DNA from 2 places in the Mesobacillus stamsii genome. Region 2 is predicted to be linked to the other one. Evidence: predicted binding sites of a transcription regulator. Region 2 holds the regulator's gene; the other holds the start of a gene.
The links. The regulator CtsR, encoded in region 2, represses protease genes until heat stress. The targets are predictions, from matches to a motif close to ATGGTCAATAAAGGTCAAACA.
Positions count from the first base shown of each region.

Region 1: a site for CtsR is predicted at 4,024-4,044, ahead of J2S25_RS08425 (ATP-dependent Clp protease ATP-binding subunit). Genes of this name have one in related genera too.

Region 1 is NZ_JAUSUN010000008.1:22,798-29,052, reverse strand. Features, by position in the region: gene J2S25_RS08430 (M3 family oligoendopeptidase) at 1-1,511, shown strand, start outside; gene J2S25_RS08425 (ATP-dependent Clp protease ATP-binding subunit) at 1,789-3,939, opposite strand; gene J2S25_RS08420 (YkvI family membrane protein) at 4,216-5,265, shown strand; gene J2S25_RS08415 (DUF8580 domain-containing lipoprotein) at 5,293-5,952, opposite strand; gene J2S25_RS08410 (YkvS family protein) at 6,160-6,255, opposite strand, start outside.
Region 2 is NZ_JAUSUN010000047.1:1,829-8,083, reverse strand. Features, by position in the region: gene clpC (ATP-dependent protease ATP-binding subunit ClpC) at 1-1,715, opposite strand, end outside; gene mcsB (protein-arginine kinase McsB) at 1,720-2,802, opposite strand; gene mcsA (protein-arginine kinase activator protein McsA) at 2,805-3,356, opposite strand; gene J2S25_RS19330 (CtsR family transcriptional regulator) at 3,382-3,843, opposite strand; gene J2S25_RS19325 (formate/nitrite transporter family protein) at 4,341-5,156, opposite strand; gene J2S25_RS19320 (Crp/Fnr family transcriptional regulator) at 5,446-6,159, opposite strand; gene J2S25_RS19315 (hypothetical protein) at 6,156-6,255, opposite strand, start outside.

The DNA.
Region 1 (6,255 bases), on a different contig from region 2:
CGATTGATACTGAGGATGAATTTTATAAGCAAGAACAGGATTTTCTCGATGAACTGGCTCCAGAGGTAGAAGGTCTTGTGACAAAATATTATGAAGCACTTGTGTCATCTCCATTCCGTGCCGAGCTTGAAGCAAAATGGGGCAAGCAGCTGTTTGCGCTTGCTGAGGCACAATTGAAGCAATTTTCTCCGGAAATTGTTCCTTTGATGCAAAAGGAAAACAAACTTTCGACGCAATATACAAAGCTTGTTGCATCAGCAAAAATCATGTTCGAGGGAGAAGAAAGGACGCTCGCTCAGCTTGATCCTTTTACAGAGTCAAAAGATCGTGAAACGAGAAAAAAAGCCAGTGAAGCGAAATTCGCCTTTTTCTCTGAGCACGGGGAAGAGTTTGATCGTATTTATGACGAATTGGTAAAAGTAAGGACAGAAATGGCCCATAAGCTTGGCTACCAAAACTTTGTCGAGCTTGCTTATTATCGGATGTTTCGAACAGATTATGACAGCAGCATGGTTGCGGCTTTCCGTGACCAAGTATATAAATACATCGTACCGGTAGCGTCGAAGCTAAAAAAACGCCAGAAAGATCGAATTGGTGTCGATGAGTTGAAATATTATGATGAGCCATTCGATTTCAAGACGGGGAATGCAGCACCGAAGGGAAGCCCTGAGTGGATCATTGAAAACGGGCAGAAGATGTATGATGAACTTTCGGCTGAAACGGGTGAGTTTTTCCAATATATGAACGATAACAATCTGATGGATCTCGTTGCCAAGAAAGGGAAAGCCGGCGGCGGTTATTGCACATATATTGAAAACTATAAGTCACCGTTTATTTTCTCGAATTTTAATGGCACATCCGGAGATATTGATGTTCTGACACATGAAGCAGGACATGCCTTCCAAGTATTCTCAAGCCGTCATTTTGAGATTCCGGAGTATAACTGGCCCACCTATGAGGCATGTGAAATTCACTCCATGAGTATGGAATTTTTCACATGGCCGTGGATGGAGTTATTTTTCAAAGAAGATACCGATAAATACAAATTCTCTCACCTGAGCAGCGGTCTGTTGTTCTTGCCATACGGAGTATCGGTTGACGAATTCCAGCACTGGGTTTATGAAAATCCTCAGGCAACACCTGCGGAGAGAAAACAGCAATGGCGCAAAATCGAGAAAAAATATCTGCCGCACAAAGATTATGATGGCAACACATATCTTGAAGAAGGTGGATTCTGGCAGCGTCAGGGCCATATTTACAACTCGCCATTTTATTATATTGATTACACGCTTGCCCAAATTTGTGCATTCCAATTCTGGAAGCGTTCAAGGGAAAACAAGGAAGAAGCCTGGAAAGACTACGCGCATCTATGCATGCTAGGCGGAAGCATGGCTTTTACTGAATTGGTGAAGGAAGCGAACTTGATTTCCCCATTCGAAGAAGGCTGTGTCGAGTCAGTAATTGACGAAATCGACAGCTGGCTAGATTCAGTCGACGACAGCGCACTGTAAAAACAAAGAAACAAAGAGAGTCCAAACTGCGCCAAACTTGATGGAAATCCAGTTTGGCGCAGTTTTTTTTGTTTAGGTCCTATCCCTTATTGGTGCCCGCTTTTTGATAATCAGAGGAAAAAAGGTCATCAATAAACATCGTTGGTGCCATTCCAAAACAAAAGCCCGCATTTTAGTGCGGGTTTCAAATTTTTACATGCTTCGTTCTTTGTTCATTTGTCTATTCCAGGTTTTAAAAAAACCCGAAGTTACAAAACCTCGGGCATACGATAAATACTTATTTTTGCTTGATGATAATCTCGTCCTTTTCCATGACTGCTTCCAACTGGTTTGCTTCTGGTGCTTCGAGGATGAAGTCTGCGATGGAATCCTCTAGTTGTTCCTGGATGGAACGACGCAGTGGACGGGCACCGAATGCTGGGTGGTATCCAAGCTCCGCAAGCTTTGCCTTCACTTCCATTGTCACTTCGAGGGTGATGTTCTGCTCTGCAAGTGTTTCTTTCAGTTCTGCTAGCATCAAGTCGACGATCTGGAGCAGATGTTGCTTCTCAAGAGACTTGAACTCAATGATACTGTCGAAGCGGTTCAGGAATTCTGGCTTGAAGAATCCTCCTAGTGAATCGAGAATGCTTGATTCATTGACAGCAGTATTTTGACCAAAGCCTACCTTGATGGTTTTGTGTCCGACACCTGCGTTGCTTGTCATAATGATGACGGTGTCTTTAAAGCTTACTGTTCGGCCTTGGCTGTCAGTTAGGCGGCCATCTTCGAGGATTTGCAGGAACATATGCTGTACATCTGGATGAGCTTTTTCAATCTCGTCCAGCAAAATGATGCTGTATGGGTTGCGGCGTACTTTTTCCGTCAGCTGGCCAGCTTCATCATGGCCTACATAGCCTGGAGGTGAACCAATCAGCTTGGAAACACTGTGTTTCTCCATATACTCACTCATGTCGAGACGCACCATTGCATCTTTTGAACCAAAGAGTTCCTCTGCCAAAGTCTTGGATAGTTCAGTCTTACCGACACCGGTAGGACCGACGAACAGGAATGAGCCGATTGGACGGTTCTTTGATTTCAGACCTGCCCGGCTACGGCGAATTGCTTTGGCCACTTTTTGCACAGCATCTTCCTGCCCGATGACTTTTCCATTCAGGTTGGCAACAAGATTTTTCATTTTTTCCTGCTCGTCTTCCTGAAGCCTGCCGACAGGAATGCCAGTTTTCTTCTCGATGATTTCCTGGATGTGCGTTACCTTGACTACAGGTCGCTCAGCATTGCCATTTTCACTGAGTGCTTTCTCAAGCTTCGCTTCCTCATCCCGGAGCTTGGCAGCAGTTTCATAGTCTTCCTGCTTTAAAGCTGCTTCCTTTTCCTTCGCAAGTTCAGCAAGGCGGCTTTCAGCATCATTAATATTTGGATAATCAGAAATCAAATTTAGCTTGGATCCTGCTTCATCCATCAGATCAATCGCTTTGTCTGGAAGGAAACGATCCTGGATGTATCGGTGAGAAAGCTGGACACATGCCTTGATGGCTTCATCGGCAAAAACTACCTGATGGAAATCCTCGTACTTGGTCTGGATTCCCTTTAAGATTTCGATTGCCTCATCGACAGTTGGTTCTAATACATGGACAGGCTGGAATCGTCTTTCTAAAGCTGCATCTTTTTCAATTTTGCGGTATTCCTTCAGGGTTGTTGCACCGATTACTTGAAGTTCGCCGCGGGCAAGCGCTGGCTTCAGGATATTGCCTGCATCCATAGAACCTTCCGCAGAGCCTGCACCTACAAGCTGGTGAATTTCATCAATGAAAAGAATGATGTTTTTGCGTGCCTGCAATTCAGAAATCAATTGCTTCATTCGTTCCTCGAATTGACCACGGATTCCGGTGTTCGATACGAGGGAAGCGACATCCAATAGATAAACTTCTTTATTCTTCAGTTTTTCTGGCACATCAGCCTCGACAATCTTCAAGGCAAGGCCTTCAGCAATTGCAGTTTTTCCTACACCGGGTTCACCGATGAGCACAGGGTTGTTTTTATTTCTTCTATTTAAAATTTCAATCACACGTTTTACTTCTTCATCCCGACCAATAACGGGATCAATCAAGCCAGTCTTGGCGATTTGAGTCAGGTTTCTGCCAAATTGGTCAATCAAGCCGTTCCCGCCGCTGGCTGTCTTGGGGGCAGCAGCAGATGGATTGAAAGGTGCCTGATTCATATTCCCAGAGAACTGTTTGAACATATCATTAAACGGTGAACCGCCAAGTCCGGTAAATCCGGACATCGGGCTGCCAAATGTGGCACCTAATTTTTCTTTCTCTTTTTGGTAGCAGTCTTCACAGAGCATTAAATGCTTCTGGTTCCCATTAACATTTACCTTTAATTGAATATTTGCATGTTTTTCCTGGCAAATTTGGCAAAGCATTTAAATTCCTCCTTCAAATTTTTCATTTAAAAAACCAAAGATGAAGTTGACTTTGACTATCTTTGATCAATTTATTTATAGTATACTTTGACCTTCTTTGACTTTCAAGAGTTTTGCCTGGGGAATTTCTTAGTAATTTTTGGTCATAAATGGTTTTTCTTTATTTGAATGCTTCCTATTACTGTCGATTCCAAATAGCCATAATTTGCCCATTAAAAAAGCTCGTCATGGTTTGTCTTTTCCAACATATATTGAAAAAGAGAGAGGGGGAACGCTTTGAAAACGAATTGGGGTGCTGCCTTTCAAATCGCTGCAGTTTATGTCGGCACAGTGGTGGGAGCTGGCTTTGCGACCGGGAGGGAAATCGTTGAATTTTTTTCCCGTTTTGGCATTTTTGGACTGCTTGGAGTCTTCATCGCTGGTTCCATTCTTACTTATATGGGGTCTAAATTGATGCGCATGGCAGCATCGATCGGGGCTCATTCGTATGAAGAAATGAATGTGCATTTATTCGGGCGATTTTTTGGAAGAATCATTAATGTATTGATGCTGTTCATGCTTCTTGGTGTGTGTGCCGTTATGCTTTCTGGGGCTGGAGCGGTATTTGAGGAACAGCTTGGTTTAACGAAATCGCTAGGAATTCTTGTAACGATTGCCTTGTCACTTGGTGTGATGATCGTAGGCCTAAAGGGTGTTTTTGCCGTTAACACCTTTGTCGTTCCAATGATGATTTTGTTTAGTTTGATTTTATTTTCCCTTTCCGTTCGATTGCCTGGATTTTTCGAACAGATTGTTTATATTCCTTATGCAGAGGATGGATGGAAAGCGGTGATTGGTCCATTTTCCTATACCGCTCTAAACCTGTCACTTGCCCAGGCAGTGCTGGTGCCAGTTGCAGCCGAGATAAAGGACGATCAGACAGTTAAGTGGGGAGGGATTATTGGAGGCATTGCTTTGACAGTGATTTTGCTTTCAAGTCACTTGACTTTGATAATGCTTCCAGGATTTGATACATTCGCAATCCCGATGGCGGTAATCATGAAACAGCTGGCAGCCGGCCTTTATTGGATTTTTGTCTTAATTGTATATGGTGAGATTTTCACTTCTGTAATCGGCAATATTTATGGTCTCGAAAGACAGATTCAAAAGCATCTTAAACTTCCTAGCATGCTAATCGTCTCTTTTCTCTTCCTGATCTGTTATTTCATCAGCTTGATTGATTATGGAACACTGCTTTCGTTCCTGTATCCGGTATTCGGCTACATTAGCCTAGTATTTATGGTTTTACTGTGGATGAAACCTGTCCATTTACAAAAGCGACCATAAAAAAAGAAGGGGATTCCCCTTCTTTTTTTAATTTTGTTGTTTCATGATTGTCTTCGCCATTTGGATAAAGGCATCCCGATGGTCGGCACCTTCTTTTGTGAAGAGAGTTAGTTTTAGAGGCTGTTCTTCATTTTTAATAAGGTAGGTGGTAATATTGTCTGCTCCGTTTTTTGTTTCCATACCCCAAGCGTTGCTGAAAAATGCGTCGTCCGGCATTGCCGTTTCTTTTACCTCAGCTCCGGCAGCAGAAAGCTGTGCCTTGGCATTTTCTTCGGCCCTGGCCCATTCTGTATCTGCTGGAAGCAATTCGATCCTCATAAAGATACTGTCATCCTCAGTCAGCATTAGAACATCCTTGTTAGGTTCTTCTGCAGTCCATTCATATTCAGGCAAGACGTACATGGAGTAGTTTTGGTTATCGCTATTCTTAAGAAAGCCGGTTTGCTGTTTCTGTTCGCCGTTCAAAGTATAATCAAGGTTCTGTTCGAGGACCCGAATCGAACCTTCTTCCTTTTTCTTATCCTGTTCCGCTGCGGGCTGCTCTTCCTTTGAAGCTTCTGGCGCAGATGCCTGCTGTGATTCCGGTGTCTGGTTCGCCGTTTTATCAGACTCCGTAGCGGATCCACAGCCAGTGAGCAAAAGTGTTGATAAGCCGACGAATATGAATGGTTTTCTCCATTTGTTCATGCCGAATGTCCTCCTGTCATTTCATTTGCTGTTTTCTACCATACTAGACGAAAATAAAGAATCAATGTTACAATCCTTTATCAAAATAACATGGACAAGTATTTTCGGCAATAATGAAAAGTACCTACTAAACCAATTGCTGAAGAAATTCTTACAGGCTGGAAGGGCTTCCAAAAAAAGCAGCCAAGATTACTTTTCATTCGTATATTAATAGGCTGTTTCTTTTACAATTTTATAGTGTTTATGATTGATTACGGTCCGCTGGTCTAATTCCAAGTCTCTGAAATTGCTCATATAGGTTAA
Region 2 (6,255 bases):
ACACGGATCATCGCGTCCTCATCACCAAACATCGACTCGGCCAGCGCCCTCGCCAATTCCGTTTTCCCTACCCCTGTTGGCCCAAGGAAAATGAATGAACCAATTGGGCGTTTCGGATCCTTCAAGCCAGCACGTGCCCGTCTGACAGCTTTTGAAACTGCCTTGACCGCTTCATCCTGTCCAATCACACGTGAGTGAAGGATTTCTTCAAGATTCAACAGTCTATCTGTTTCCGCTTGTGCCAGCTTTGAAACAGGGATATTCGTCCAGCTAGAGACAACGCTCGCAATGTCTTCTACGGTAACCTCGCTATTTTCCTTGCCTTGTTTTTCTTTCCATGTCTTTTTCGTATTTTCAAGCTGCTCACGCAGACGCTGTTCTGTGTCTCTCAGTGATGCCGCTTTTTCAAACTCCTGGCTTTGAACAGAAGCATCTTTTTCCTTGCGCACTTCCTCAAGCTTCACTTCAAGTTCCTTAAGGTTTGGCGGTGTTGTATAAGAACGGAGTCGCACCTTGGAACCAGCTTCGTCAATCAGGTCAATCGCTTTATCTGGAAGGAAACGGTCTGAAATATAACGATCTGAAAGTTTTACCGCCGCTTCGATTGCCTCATCTGTGATTGATACTCTGTGGTGAGCTTCATAGCGGTCACGAAGGCCTTTTAAAATCTGCACTGACTCCTCTGCAGTTGGCTCATTCACTGTAATCGGCTGGAAACGTCGCTCTAGTGCCGCATCCTTTTCGATGTATTTACGGTATTCATCAAGCGTGGTTGCACCGATACACTGCAGCTCTCCACGAGCCAATGAAGGCTTAAGGATATTGGAAGCATCAATCGCACCCTCCGCTCCACCTGCACCGATCAGCGTGTGAAGTTCATCGATGAATAGAATAATATTTCCCGCTTGGCGGATTTCATCCATGACCTTTTTTAAGCGGTCCTCAAACTCACCGCGATATTTCGTGCCCGCAACAACCGTTCCCATATCAAGCGTCATGACACGCTTGTCACGAAGGATCTCCGGTATCTCATTATGGACAATTTGCTGTGCCAAGCCTTCTGCAATCGCTGTTTTCCCGACACCAGGTTCCCCGATCAATACAGGATTGTTTTTTGTCCGTCTGCTTAGAACTTCAATGACACGCTGGATTTCCTTGCTTCGCCCAATAACCGGGTCCAGGCTTCCTTCTCTTGCAATAGCCGTCAAATCCCTAGCCAAGCTATCTAGCGTCGGGGTATTGGCGTTCGTCGCATTGCCTCCCTGCTGTCCGGTTGTTTCATTGCTGCCAAGCAGCTGCAGAACCTGTTGGCGGGCCTTATTGAGGCTGACGCCAAGATTATTCAATACTCTGGCTGCAACGCCCTCTCCCTCCCGAATCAAACCAAGGAGAATATGCTCTGTGCCAACATAAGAATGCCCAAGCTTTCTCGCCTCGTCCATGGAAAGTTCAATCACCTTCTTGGCTCTAGGAGTATAGTGGATTGTCTGCGTCGTTTCCTGGCCACGGCCTATCAAGTTTTCAACTTCTGTCTGAATCTTCTCAGCGCCAAGGCCGAGACCGTAAAGAGCTTTTGCTGCTATGCCCTCCCCTTCCCGAACAAGACCAAGTAAGATGTGTTCTGTACCAATATTGTTATGTCCAAGGCGGATTGCCTCTTCCTGTGCCAGAGCCAATACCTTTTGTGCTCTCTCTGTAAATCGTCCAAACATCATAAGATCATCCTCCTAACTCGTCTTTTGTCTCCATTTTCAATCGTTCTCTTATTAAAGCAGCTCTGCGGATATCGCGTTCATTCGGTTTTAGCGGCCCTCCCGCATATGATTGCAAAAAGCCCGGCTGAGTCAAAATCATCAATTCATTCAAAATGGATTTCGATATATTTTTAATATACCCCATATCGATCCCAAGCCTTAAGTCAGACAGGCATCGAGCAGCTTCCTTTGTCTCAATGACTCTGCTGTAGGCAAGCGTTCCGTAAGAGCGAAACACCCTATCTTCTAATTGTATGTTCGAAGTTTGGGCTAATGCTTCCCGCGCCGACCTTTCCTGAGATATTATCTGCCTGACGACACTTTGCAAATCATCTACAATATCGACTTCTGATTTTCCAAGTGTGATTTGGTTCGATATTTGAAAAATATTTCCTAACGCTTCACTGCCCTCTCCGTAAATACCTCTTACCACCAAACCTAGCTGATTAATCGCCGGTACAATCCGATTCATTTGCTGCGTTAAAACGAGCCCTGGCAGGTGCATCATTACCGATGCTCTCAGGCCAGTTCCTGCATTCGTTGGACAGCTCGTCAAATAGCCGAATTTTTCATCAAACGCATAATTCACATACCCTTCCAGCCAATCATCGATTTCATTGGCGGCCTTTAAAGCTTCCGTCAGCTGGAAGCCTGGGAACAAACATTGAATTCGGATGTGATCCTCTTCATTAATCATGATGCTGATTTTTTCATTTCCCGATAGGAGCACTGCACCATGAACAGAATTTTCCGCTAGATTTGGGCTGATTAAATGCTTCTCAACTAAAACCCTTTTCTTCAAAGGTGGAATCTCAGCCATTTTAATCAGTTCAAGCTGTCCAAAGCCAGCGGCAGAAGTTTGGCTGGCACGTTCCATGATCGTGCCAATAACCGCCTCTGCCTCTCCATTAGTAAACAAGGTAGGAAAATTAAATTCATCAAGGTTTCGTGCAAAGCGAATGCGAGAGCTTAGAATAATATCGGAATCAGGACCATCATCGCTCATCCAGGAGCTAACAGCCTGATTAATGAATTTCTCTAATGACAATGCTACTCCCCTCCCTCTTGACTTGCAGATAATTTCCGTTCGAGTTCCCTGATCTGATCCCTCGTTCCGGCAGCTTGCTCAAATTCTTCCTCTGAAATTTGGTGCTTTAAAATTTGCTTTAAATGATCAAGTGTCTTCCTTAAATGAAGGTCACCGCCGATCCTTTTCGGTATTTTTCCATTATGCGTTTCATTTCCGCTCTGCAGCCTTCTGACAATGGGTGTCAATTGCTCTCGAAAAGCATCGTAACAAGTTGCACAGCCAAACCGGCCGATCTTCACAAACTGCGGAAAAGTCATCGAACACTGTGGACACTGAGATACTTGATCCATCTTAAACGTTTCCTTCTTTTGTTCAAAAGCAGGCTCCATATTCAATAAACCAGCCAGCAAGCTATTGATCGAAAAAGCCGGACCATTGTTCATCATGAACAACTCCCCTTTTTCCTGGGCGCACTGTTCACACAAATGAAGCTCCGATTTTTCTCCATTTGAGTAATTCGTAAAGTGCAGTGTAGCCGGCCTTTGATTGCACTCTTGGCAAATCAACGCCATCACCTCTTTGTTTGCTTTTTTATAATTATTTATATTTTATTGCCATTAGCATTGCCTTCAACATTCTCGCTCTCAGCTCATCCCGCTGCGGCAGCTCTATATACAGGACGGACCGATCGAGCACGCTCAGCATGATCTTTGCCTCACGGCCGGTGACCACATCTTCCTCCACAAGACGGAAGATAACATGCTCAGCGCTACTTTGCGAAATTCGTGACTGAATCAAAGACAGTAAATCATCAATCAAATGTGCATGATCATAAGCCTGGACTTTGATGATCCGGATGTAGCCACCGCCACCCCGTTTGCTCTCAACAAGATAGCCTCTTTCAATCGTGAACCTTGTATTGATAACATAATTGATCTGGGACGGCACGCACTGAAATTTATCGGCGATTTCATTTCGCTTGATTTCCACGATATCCTTATCGCTCATTTCTAAAACCTGTTTTAGGTAATGTTCGATGATGTCCGATATATTCCTCACTAAACCTCCCCCATTCTGACTTTGACTATATTTGACCTTAATTATATAAAAAAATTGTTTTCAATGCAATGAATGCATCCTGAATTATTTTCGTTAAAATAATGTATGCCTAAACATGAGGATGTGTTGGTTATTATACCCATTTTATAACATGTGGAAACTCGTATCGGGACACATTTAACAACACACCACACATTAGATCGAAAATGTGCTAAATCTACAGCAAATGGAAAAAGCCGTGAATCCCTTTCATGAATGGCAAACTGATTATGTATTTCGTGAAAAATGACAATCCAACAGAAGCCAGGTTCCGCTATTGAAAGACTGATTCATAAAAGGGCTGGCAAACTGAAGGGCAGAAGCGGAGAGTGAAAGACGCTTTTTTACCGGCATTCAAGAAAGGCTGTGGAAAAATATCTATGTTCTCTCTGGAATCATTGGCATGTGTTGAATGGAAGTGATTAATTCAGTCCAGATCAATCGTTAAAAATTCCGAATCATATTTTGGCTTTCTTTAGGGGTACAGGTTGAATGTTCGGTTTTCCTTCCTGCTTTTGATAGGCGAACCAGTAGGCCATCGCCACAAAGATCGTACCACCCACCGCATTTCCAAGGAACACCGGCACAAAATTATCGAGGTAATCGAGCCAGGTGAAATGGCCGGCAAATATTGCTGCTGGGATGACAAACATATTTGCAACCACGTGCTGAAAGCCAATGGCCACAAAGGCCATCGTGGGGAACCAGATAGCGAAAATCTTGCCAGCCATATCCTCTGCACCGTAGGAAAGCCAAACGGCTGCTGCGACAAGCCAATTACAGCCGATACCTGACAGAAATGCTTCAAGAAAGGTTGCATCTAACTTATGTTCGACGATGTGAACGGTTTTTTCAAGGAAGATTCCGGTTTCCGTAAGACCGGTCAAATGGCCAAACACATAGGCGATAAAAATCGCCCCGAAAAAATTGCTTACAGTGATCAGAGTCCAGTTTTTCAAAACCTTGCCGGCACTGATTTCGTGGGCAAACTTAGCAAGGGGCACCGTCATCATATTTCCCGTCAGCAGCTCTCCGCCAGCGAGCAGTGTCAGAATAAGACCGATGGGAAACACGGATGCGCCAATTAAGGTGCTGAGCCCTTCCAAAGGCCCGATTAGTGGGGCAGTAATCCTGATATATAGCAGATACCCCAATGCGATAAACGCTCCTGCTTCGAAACCGAGAATGTATGTTTGCAACAGAGGATATTTAGTTTTCTTTACACCGTTTCCAATGGTGATTTCCATTATTTTTTCAGGTTTGAAATAGGCCATGAGGAACTCCTTTTTGTTTCAGTGATTGTGAAGTTAATCACATAAATTTATACCTCCATTTTACCTTATTTTCGCTCGAAAACAGTGTGAACATTTTTGAACGATTAATAAAGCGGTTTCATTCAGGAATCACGCTAATTTATGATCTTGCTGGGATAATTTTGTTTGTGGCCGGTAAAGTTTGAAAATGTTAAGGCGTTCTCTGCTGAAAAACATTATTCAAGTAATAGTCAGCTGCAGTCAAAAGAGCCTTATCATTCGATAAGACTCTTATAACTATAATGTGGAGTTAAACCAGAAGCAATCCGTCTAAATCGAGGATTTCAAGCACGTGCTGTTTTTCCTTTTTTATAAAACCTTGTTCCTCAAAGCGGGTTAATGTCCGGCTGATGCTCTCCGGGGTTGTGCCTAAGTAGGATGCTAGATCTTTGTAGCTGACGGGAAGCTTTATCTCATTGGAAGCAGGGGTGATGTGCATACACTCAGCAAGGTATAAGGCAATTCTGGTTTCCACTTTCTCCGTTGCGTACCGGATGGTTTGTTTTTCGGATTTTTCAAGACGACTTGCAAATTCCGCTAAAATTTTTAAGGAAATGGAAGGGTATTTCAGTAAAAGCTCCTGTAAAATAGAGCGCTTGATCACACAAACTTGGGTATCAATTACCGTTTGGGCAAATCCTTTATGGATGGAATCTTGAAATAGAGCAAGTTCACCAGTGAAATCTCCGGGTTGTAAAACGCGTATGAGCAGTTCTTTGCCTGATTCTGATAAGTGGAAAATTTTAATTTTTCCTTCACTTACAATATATAGGGAGTCCACCTCATCGTCGGCTGTATAAATGAATTCGCCTTTGTTAAAGCGAACTGATTTAACGGTCTGCATAATTTCATTCAATTGGTCATTTTCAAGATGATTAAAAATAGGTACGAGTGAAACACATGCCTGATCATTTCCTCCTGAATGTTGGCAGCAGAAAGTACTCTGATGTTTCTTTTCGGTCATTGACATTGCTCCCTTTTCAGTGGCGCCGCTTGGATAAAAGCTGCTCTTTTCGATAAGCCACGAAACTTAAATTTCATTAATCGGATTCCATTTAGG